DNA from 2 places in the Streptomyces sp. NBC_00019 genome. Region 1 is predicted to be linked to the other one. Evidence: riboswitches for the same ligand, from Rfam matches in the RefSeq annotation. Region 1 holds a riboswitch; the other holds the start of a gene.
What was found. A riboswitch is a leader RNA that binds a small molecule or an ion and turns the genes downstream of it on or off. The one in region 1 is predicted to bind cobalamin.

Region 1 (4,907 bases):
CAGCGCAGCCCCGCGGTCCTCACCGGCTCGTCCCACAGTCGCAGCAGTTCCTCGTCGATCTGGCACAGGCTGACCGAGGCGCCCGCCATGTCGAGGGAGGTTACGTAGTTGCCGACCAGCGTGCGGGCCACGGCCACGCCCCGGGCGGTGAGCACGCGCATCACCTCGGCGTTGAACCCGTACAGCTCCAGCAGCGGGGTCGCGCCCATGCCGTTGACCAGCAGCAGGACGGGGTTGCGCGGGTTCATGTCCTCCAGGATCGCGTTCACCGCGAAGTCGGCGATCTCGCCCGAGGTCATCATCGACCGCCGCTCCCGGCCCGGTTCGCCGTGGATGCCGATGCCCAGCTCCAGCTCCCCGTCGGGCAGGTCGAAGGTGGGGCTGCCCTTGGCGTACGTGGTGCACGCGCTCAGCGCGACGCCGAAGCTGCGGGAGTTCTCGTTGACCTGACGGGCGATCGACTCCACCCGCTCCAGCGGCTGGCCCTCCTCCGCCGCGGCGCCCGCGATCTTCTCCACGAACAGCGTGGCGCCCGTGCCGCGCCGGCCGGCCGTGTACAGGCTGTCGGTGACCGCCACGTCGTCGTTGACCAGCACCTTGGCGACCTGGATGCCCTCGTCCTCGGCGAGTTCGGCGGCCATGTCGAAGTTGAGGACGTCACCCGTGTAGTTCTTCACGATGAACAGCACGCCGGCCCCGCTGTCCACGGCGGCGGCCGCCCGCACCATCTGGTCCGGGACCGGGGACGTGAACACCTCACCGGGGCACGCCGCCGACAGCATGCCGGGGCCCACGAAACCACCGTGCAGCGGCTCGTGCCCGGAGCCGCCGCCGGAGATCAGCCCGACCTTGCCGGCCACCGGGGCGTCCCGCCGTACGATCACGCGGTTCTCGACATCGACGGTGAGCTCTGGATGGGCGGCCGCCAGGCCTCGCAGGGCGTCCGCGACGACGCTCTCCGGGACGTTGATCAACATCTTCATGAGGACCTCCTGGTGACCGAAAGGCTGCTCCTGGCAGTATCGGTGTTCAGAAGGCGCGGGTCACGGGGGCGGCTGGTCCCGGGTGCGTCGTACGGCGTGCGGTACGGGGGTCAGCGGCCGCCGGGTCCGCCGCTGCCGAAGGAACCGCCGCTGCCCTCGCTCCACTGGGCCCGTTCCTTCTCCGGGCCGGTCCGGGTGGGGGAATTGCCGAACGCGGGCGACTGGTGCGGGGTCATCCGGCGATCGCTTCGGGGCACCTCGTCGGGTTCCCGGTTCTCCACGACCTCGCGGACGGGGCCGCCCTCCGGCAGCCGTGGCTGCTCCTCGGGGGTCGGCGGGGGGAGCTCGCGGCGCCGTAGGCGGGCACCCAGCCAGAAGGCACCGATCAGCAACGTCACGACCACGACACCCGCCACGATCAGCCCGACGCCGAGGGCGCCGCGGCCCGCGGCCACGTCCATCCATGCAGTAGTCATGGCACGCGAGTACCCCTGGCGTCCCGCATGAACCAAAACGGAAAAATCGGCCGGACCCCTGGGGAACACCGGGTTTGACACGATCCACCGCGGCTACCCGCGCGGTGTGACAACGACGACGACGCAGCAGGAGCTCTTCCGATTCCTGGAGGACCGCTTCGCGTGTGCGCAGGCGTGCACCGAGTGCGCCCGGGCGTGCGCGCTGCGGGCGAGCCTCGTGGATCCGGACGGGACCGAGCAACAGGAACTCGTACGACGCAAGGGCATCATGTGCGCGGAGGTCTGCGACGCGACCTGCCGGCTGCTGTCCGAGCAGAACCGTTTGGACGAGAACGGCATCCGCGTCCAACTGGAGTGGTGCCGGACCGTGTGCCTGGAGACCGCGCACGCCTTCGAAGGACTGCCGGGCGGCGAAGAGGGCGCGAAGGCCTGCCGGACGTGCGCACAGGCCTGCACGGACTTCATGGTCACACTGCACTGACCAGGTTCAGCCGCGGCCTCAGCCTCAGCCGAGGGTGTGTCCCAGGCGTACGTTCCAGCGCCCTGCCCTGCCGCTGAGCTCGACCGCCGTCAGCGGCGGGACATCCGTACGCCAGAACGCCGACTCCGGTGCGCCGAGCGCCCGGACGACCGCCGCGCGCACGATCTCGGGCTCGGCCACGGCGACGGTGCGCCCCTCCTGTCGGGCCGTCGTGTCCAGCCACGAGCCGACCCTTTCGCACACCGCGCGCACCGATTCGCCGCCGTGCGGCGCGGCCTCGGGGTCGGACAGCCAACGCGCCAGAGCTTCCGGCTCCTCGGCGCTCACCTCGGCCAACGTCGAGCCGCGCCACCGTCCGGCGTCCAGAGCCGCCAGCAACACGGCGTCCGTGGCGTCGAGTCCGAGCGCGGCGGCCGTCTCGCGGCAGCGCACGGTGGGGGAGCAGGCGACCCGTTCCGCCCCCGGGAGCGAGCCCGCGGCGGCCTGGGCGAGGCGGCGGCCGGACGCGTCGAGAGCGCAGCCGTCATCGAATCTGGCTTCCCGGAGCGCCTTGGTGATCGCCGGTGAGATCAACGTCACTCGGCTCGTCATACGCCCGTTCCCCCGCTCAACAGCCCCTCCAAGATCGGTACTTGACGGGCCGAACGGCCCTGGGCGGGCGCTCGGGGTGCTCCCGTGCGCTCTTGGCCGCACCTCTCCCACGCGGTACCTTCTCGTCGATATCGACGACGGTTCGGTGGAAGCCGGTGGGATTCCGGCACGGTCGCGCCACTGTATGCCGGGAACGCCCTTCGGGTGCGGGCCGGGTGAGTCAGACCCGCCCCGTCGTCCTGTGCACCACTGACATGGGACGCGAGTTCCCCCAGGAGGTACCTGCCATGGCGCAGTCCGTCGCCCCGCCGACCACCGGTTCCACCGCGGTACCCGCAAAACTGCCGATCGGCGCCATCGCCCCCTGGGCGGTCTTCTTCGGCGTGCTGATGCTGGTCCTGCTCTACTTCGTCGGCGCCGAACAGGGCGCCACCTCCCTCATCTCCGGTGAGGGGGTCCATGAGTGGGTGCACGACGCCCGCCACCTGCTCGGCTTCCCCTGCCACTGACAGCGACGAGGAAGCCCCCTGCGCATGAACTCCGCAACTGTCAGAAACCTGCTGGTCCGCGGCATGATCGCGGGCCTCGCCGCGGGCCTGGCCGCTCTCGTCGTCGCGTACTTCCTGGGTGAACCGCGCGTCGACCAGGCCATCGCCTTCGAGGAGGCCCACGCCCACGAGCACGGCGGCGAGGAACTCGTCAGCCGCACCCTGCAGTCCACCGCGGGCCTGTCCACCGGCGTCCTCGTCTACGGGGTCGCCTTCGGCGGCATCGCGGCGCTCGCGTACTGCTTCGCGCTGGGCCGGATCGGTCGCTTCGGGCCGCGCGCGAGCGCGCTGCTCCTGGCTGCGGCCGGACTGGTCTGCGTCTACGTCGTCCCGTTCCTGAAGTACCCGGCCAACCCGCCGGCCGTGGGCGACCCCGACACCCTCAACCAGCGCACCGCGCTGTTCTTCCTGATGATCGTGCTCAGCGTGCTGCTGGCGATCGGTACGGTCATCCTGGGCAAGCGCCTCGCGCCGCGCCTGGGCAACTGGAACGCCACCCTCGCGGCGGGCGCGTTCTTCATCCTCGCGGTCGGTCTGGCGTATGCCTTCCTGCCGTCGTTCAACGAGGTCCCGGAGCACTTCCCGGCGGGCCTCCTGTGGCAGTACCGGCTCGCCGCCCTCGCCGTCCAGGTGACCCTGTGGACCTCCTTCGGGCTGGTCTTCGGGCTGCTGGCGGAGCGGCTGCTGGCGCCCAGGACGGCTACGGAGAAGGCCGCCGCCGCGCGGCCGACTCCCCTGGCCCACTGAGCGGTTCAGGCGCCACCGCACCGACGAAAAGGGCTCCCGGTACTCCGGGGGCCCTTTCGTGTGCCCTCGCCATTCCCAATTTCTGGAACACGTTCTACCGTGTGCGCCGACAGGACCGGTCCCGGGGAGCCTGGAGGCGCCGTGCATCTCGAATACACGCCCGAGCAGCAGCGGCTGCGCACCGAACTGCGCGCCTACTTCGCCGAGCTGGTCCCCGAGGACTCGCTCGCCCGCCACGGCGACCGGCGTGAGCAGAAGCGCTACTACCGCGACATCATCCGGCGGCTCGGCGCGGACGGCTGGCTCGGCGTCGGCTGGCCCAAGGAGTACGGCGGACGCGGGCTGAGCGCGATCGAGCAGTTCATCTTCTTCGACGAAGCCGCCCAGGCCGGGGTGCCGCTGCCGCTCATGGCCCTGAACACCGTCGGACCGACGATCATGCAGTTCGGCACGGACGAGCAGAAGGCGTACTTCCTGCCCAAGATCCTCTCCGGCGAGATCGACTTCGCGATCGGCTACAGCGAGCCCGACGCGGGCACGGATCTGGCGTCCCTGAAGACCCGAGCGGTGCGCGACGGCGACGAATATGTCGTCAACGGTCAGAAGATCTGGACGACCAACGGCGACACCGCCGACTGGGTATGGCTCGCGACCCGTACCGACCCGGCCGCCCCGCCCCACAAGGGCATCAGCATGCTGCTGGTGCCGACCACCGACCCCGGTTACTCCTTCACCGTCATCAACACCCTCGCCGGCCACGACACCACGGCCAGCTATTACGAGGACATCCGCGTCCCCGTCACCCGCCGCGTCGGCGCCGAGAACCAGGGCTGGCGGCTGATCACCAACCAGCTCAACCACGAACGCGTCACCCTCGCCGCCCACGGCACCATGGCGATCCGCGCCCTGCACGACGTCCAGCGCTGGGCCACGGAGACCAAGCTCGCCGACGGCCGCCGCGTCGTCGACCTGCCCTGGGTGCGCCGCCTTCTCGCCCGGACCCACACCAGGCTGGAAGCCCTCAAGCTCCTCAACTGGCAGATGGTCAGCGCGGTCCAGGACGGCACCCTCACCCCGCAGG
Region 2 (4,907 bases), 1.4 Mb from region 1:
GCCAGCGCCCCGATGTCCCAGGCCTCCTCGTCACCGCCGGCAGAGGCCTGCGAGGCGTGGGTGCCGCCGGCGGCGAGGACGGTGGCGACGAGGGCGTCGGCCTTGGTCAGCAGTTCATAGAACTCCGCGTCGGCCCCGCGCAGTGAACCGCAGTACACGGGAAGAGCATTGGCGTCGCGTGCCTCGATGGCGTCGCAGAGGGTGTCCACGAAGGCGGTGTTGCCGCTGAGTTCATGGGCCCGGTAGAAGAGCACGCCGATGGTAGGTCGGCCTTCCACATAGGGCCGCTCGCCATGGACGCCGTACTCCGGCATCTTCTGCGGCTCGACGAACCCCTCACCGGTCAGCAGCACGGTGTCGGAGAGGAACCGGGCCAGCTCGGTCAGGTTGGCGGGCCCGCCCTCGACGAGGTACCGGAGCGCCTCGGCCACGACACCGGCGGGCACCGACGACTCGGCCATCAACTCGGCGTCCGGAACGGTCTCTCCGCCCAGCAGCACGGTCGGGATTCCGGCGGTCTTCAGCGCGGCCAGCCCGTCCTCCCAGGCACGCTTGCCGCCGAGCAGTCGTACGACGGCGATGTCGGCGCCCTCGACGAGCGCGGGCAGCTCCTCCGCGACGTCCACGCGGGTCGGGTTGCCGATCCGGTAGTCGGCACCGGAAGCGGCGCGGGCCGCCAGCAGGTCCGTGTCGGCGGTCGACAACAACAACACAGTGCTCATGCAGGCGCTCCCGGTGGAATGAAAGGCAGTCCTTGCGGCGCGCCGGACTCGATGAGCCGCCACAGCGCGTCCGTGTCCGCGTGCTGTTCGATGAGATCGCCGAGCCGGTCGAGCTGCTCCTCGCGCAGCGCGGCGAACGACGTGTCAGGGGCCGGTACGAAACGGCGGCCCGCGGCGGCCGCCACCTCGCGCAGGAAGGCCCGTCGGAATCCGTCCGACTCCAGCGAGCCGTGCCAGTGGGTGCCCCAGGTCTGGCCGACCCGGCAGCCGTCCAGGCTGTGTCCCTTGTCATCAGAGATGAACGCTTCTCCGCCGCTGACGTCGGCGACCCCGTGATGGATCTCGTACCCGGCGACGTGCTCGCCGAGGGCTTCGCCTTCCGGCCGGGTGAGGGTCTTGTCGCGGGCGAACCGCACCCGCACGGGCAGCACGCCGAGCCCCTCGACATGACCCCGCCGGCTCTCGACCTCGTCCTCGATGTGTTCACCGAGGACCTGGAAGCCACCGCAGATGCCGAGGACGGGCCGCTGCTCGGCGACCCTGCGCTCGATGGCCTGCGCAAGTCCCCGCTCCCGCAGCCACTCCAGCGCCCGGACCGTGCCCCGGGTCCCCGGGATCACCACGAGGTCGGCGTCGGCCAGTTCCTCCGGCCGGTCCACGAACCGCACGACGACGCCCGGTTCGGCGGCGAGGGCGTCGACATCGGTGAAGTTGGACATGAGCGGAATCGCGCAGACGGCGACCCGCAGCACGTCCTCGCCGACGGGCGGGGCCGTGTTCGACTCCCGTACGGTCCCCCGCAGGGAGACCCGGAGCCCGTCCTCCTCGTCGATGCCGAGCCCGTGCCGGAAGGGCAGCACACCGTACGTGTGCCGGCCGGTGAGGCCGTGGAGCATGTCGAGCCCGGGCTCCAGGAGGCTGACGTCCCCGCGGAACTTGTTCACGAGGAACCCGGCGACGAGGGCCTGGTCCTGCGGCGAGAGCAACGCGACGGTCCCGAAGAAGGAGGCGAAGACGCCACCGCGGTCGATGTCGCCGACGACGAGGACAGGGAGTTGGGCGTTCCTGGCGATGCCCATGTTGACGATGTCGGTCCGCCGCAGATTGATCTCGGCGGGACTGCCGGCCCCCTCGCAGATCACCGCGTCATACGTGCCCCGCAGTTCGGCGAGACAGTCCAGCACGGTGCCGAGCAACTGCTGCTGGCGTCCCCCGTGATACCCGCGCGCACTGAGCTCACCGACGGGCTTGCCGAGCAGTACGACCTGACTGCTCTGCTCACCACCCGGCTTCAGCAGCACGGGATTCATGAGCGCGGTCGGCTCGACGCGGCAGGCCTGGGCCTGCATGGCCTGAGCCCGCCCGATCTCGGCACCCTCGCGGGTCACGAACGAATTGAGGGACATGTTCTGCGCCTTGAAGGGCGCGACCTTGACCCCCTGCCGTACCAGCCACCGGCAGATTCCGGCGGTGACGACACTCTTGCCCGCGTCGGAGGTGGTACCGGCGACGAGAAGCCCACCGCCGGTCATGAGGCACGCGCCTTGAGAGCGACCCGCGCGGCGACACTGACGCCGAGCGCGAGCAGACCGACGCGACGGGACAGCCGTACGGCCCGCTCGATGTCGTGGACCTCCACGGAACGCCCCTCCTGGTTCAGCACGGGCCGGTGCTCGACGCGCCCCGCATACGACAAGGTCCCGCCGAGCCGCACGCCCAGGGCCCCGGCGAACGAGGCCTCCACGGGCCCGGCGTTGGGGCTCGGATGCTCGCCGGCGTCGGCACGCCAGGCTCGTACGGCCCCCCGCGGATCGCTCCCGGCGACAGCGGCCAGTACGGCGGTCAGCCGGGCCCCCGGCCACCCGGCGACGTCGTCGAGCCGGGCCGAGGCCCAGCCGTACCGCCGATGACGCGGCGACTTGTGCCCGACCATGGCGTCAAGGGTGTTGACGGCGCGGAACCCGAGCAGCCCGGGCACGCCACCGACGGCTCCCCACACCAGGGCCCCCACGACGGCGTCGGAGGTGTTCTCGGCAACGGACTCGACCACGGCCCGGGCGATCCCGTCGGCGTCCAGGGCCTGCGGATCCCGCCCGCACAGATGAGGGAGCCGCTCCCGCGCCGCCTCGACGTCCCCGACTTCCAGGGCACGCCCGATGGTTCGTGCCTCGCGCACGAGCGAGGTGCCGCCCACGACGGCCCAGGTGGCGATACCGGTCAGCGCGACGGAGGCGACGGGGGAGGGACGTACGGCTTTCTGCGCCACGGCACCGAGCACGACGGCGCCCCCGGCGCACACCGCGGTGTGCAAGGCCCCCCAACCCCGGTGGTCCCGCCACAACACCCGCTCCACGGCACCCGCGGCCCGCCCGAACACGGCGACCGGATGCCCCCGGCGTGGATCACCGAGCAGCAGGTCACCGAGAAGTCCGGTGGCGGCGCCGTACGCGAAGACGCGATCGGCACGCATCGGCTCAGCCGGCCGTGGCGTCGGGCAGTGACCTGGTGCGGTATCTCAAACGGCAGGCGAGCATGGCGATATGTCCTCACTCAGGGTGTCCACGCCCTGGTTCGACGAGACCGACGACGAGAGTTCCTGGCTCCCGGGGCTACCTACCCCGGTGACAGTGGCGGGACCGCGCCGGACTTCCACCGGCTTCCTCTTCTGCCGTCGTACATGGCTCCGGCAGTCCACCATGGGCCCGGAAGGGCCGTCAACTTGCCGTTGACCTGGGACGGGAGAGTGTGCTGAGGCCCACATACGGGGGGTTGCGGACGTGACAAAAACGTGGGGTGCGGGACGGAGAACCGTCCCGCACCCCACGGGGTGTTCGCTCGTCGCGTCAGGCGACGATCAGATAGATCCCGTACGTCACCGCCGCCGCGCAGGCCGCGAAGCAGGCGTACGCGCCGGTGACCGCGAGAGCCGCGGATCCGCCCTGTGCGGTGGCCCGTTCCTGGCGGGAGAGGCCCATGATGCCGAGGGTGAACAGGGCCACGAGGGCCACGGTGACCACGAGGCTGACGCCGAAGACGGAGCCCAGCGCTTCCCAGTCGATCTTCATGTCGGTGATTCCTTCGTTCCTGGGTGCGGCGGGCTCAGACGGCGGCCGGCGGAGCGGCGGGCTCCGGGGCTGCGGTCGGGGCCGGGATCGTGGCCGTGAGGTCCTCGGTCACCGTGCCCGCCGGGGGAGGGGTGACCGCGGCGATCGCCGTCGTCACCACGCCGGCTGGCTCCTCGTCGCTGTCGTTGACGTTCGTGTGGTCGATGACCTCGCGTCGCGAGAGCTTCCAGATCGCCGCGCTGGAGGCGATGAGGAAGACCGCCACGACCGCCGTGCCCCAGTCGCCGAGGCCGGTGACCCACTCCGCCAGTGCGCCCACCAGGGCCGCGGCCGGCAGGGTCAGGCCCCACGCCACGAACATCCGCGTCGCCGTGGACCAGCGGACGACGCCGCCCTTGCGGCCGAGGCCCGCGCCCATCACCGCACCCGAGACCGAGTGCGTGGTGGAGAGGGAGAAACCGAGGTGCGAGGAGGCCAGGATGACCGTGGCCGCGCTGGTCTGGGCGGCGAAGCCCTGCTGCGGCTGGAGGTCGGTCAGGCCCTTGCCCATCGTGCGGATGATGCGCCAGCCGCCGAGGTAGGTGCCGAGCGCGATGGCGAGACCCGCGGAGAGGATGACCCAGGTGGGCGGGTCGGAGTCGGGAGCGACGGCGCCGCCGGCGACCAGGGCGAGGGTGATGATGCCCATCGTCTTCTGCGCGTCGTTCGTGCCGTGGGCCAGCGAGACCAGGCCCGCCGAGGCGATCTGGCCGGCGCGGAAGCCCTTCGCGGCGGCCCTGCCGTCGGCCTTCTTGCTCATGGAGTAGGAGAGGCGGGTCGCGAGCATCGCGGCGAGGCCCGCGACGATGGGCGCCGCGATCGCCGGGATCAGGACCTTGGTGATCAGGACGTCACCGTGGACCGCGCCCATGCCCGCCGAGGCGATGGTGGCGCCGATCAGACCGCCCATGAGGGCGTGCGAGGAGCTGGAGGGGAGCCCGACCAGCCAGGTCAGCAGGTTCCAGAGGATCGCGCCGACCAGGGCGGCGAAGATGACCTCGGGACGTATGCCGCTCTCGTCGACGAGACCCTTGGAGATCGTGTTGGCGACCTCCACGGAGAGAAATGCGCCCACAAGGTT

Region 2: it holds a riboswitch for cobalamin, as region 1 does, so the genes downstream of both, OHU89_RS13100 (cobalamin biosynthesis protein) here and OHU89_RS06715 (CbtB-domain containing protein) in region 1, are expected to answer to the same signal.

Annotation. Positions count from the first base shown of each region.
Region 1 is NZ_CP108302.1:1,366,641-1,371,547, reverse strand. It holds gene dhaK (dihydroxyacetone kinase subunit DhaK) at 1-983, opposite strand, end outside; gene OHU89_RS06730 (DUF6479 family protein) at 1,094-1,459, opposite strand; gene OHU89_RS06725 (ferredoxin) at 1,566-1,940, shown strand; gene OHU89_RS06720 (histidine phosphatase family protein) at 1,965-2,531, opposite strand; cobalamin riboswitch at 2,627-2,780, shown strand; gene OHU89_RS06715 (CbtB-domain containing protein) at 2,819-3,040, shown strand; gene OHU89_RS06710 (CbtA family protein) at 3,065-3,826, shown strand; gene OHU89_RS06705 (acyl-CoA dehydrogenase family protein) at 3,968-4,907, shown strand, end outside.
Region 2 is NZ_CP108302.1:2,727,722-2,732,628, reverse strand. It holds gene cobN (cobaltochelatase subunit CobN) at 1-722, opposite strand, end outside; gene OHU89_RS13105 (cobyric acid synthase) at 719-2,254, opposite strand; gene OHU89_RS13100 (cobalamin biosynthesis protein) at 2,251-3,192, opposite strand; cobalamin riboswitch at 3,292-3,434, opposite strand; gene OHU89_RS13095 (hypothetical protein) at 3,566-3,787, opposite strand; gene OHU89_RS13090 (anion permease) at 3,822-4,907, opposite strand, start outside.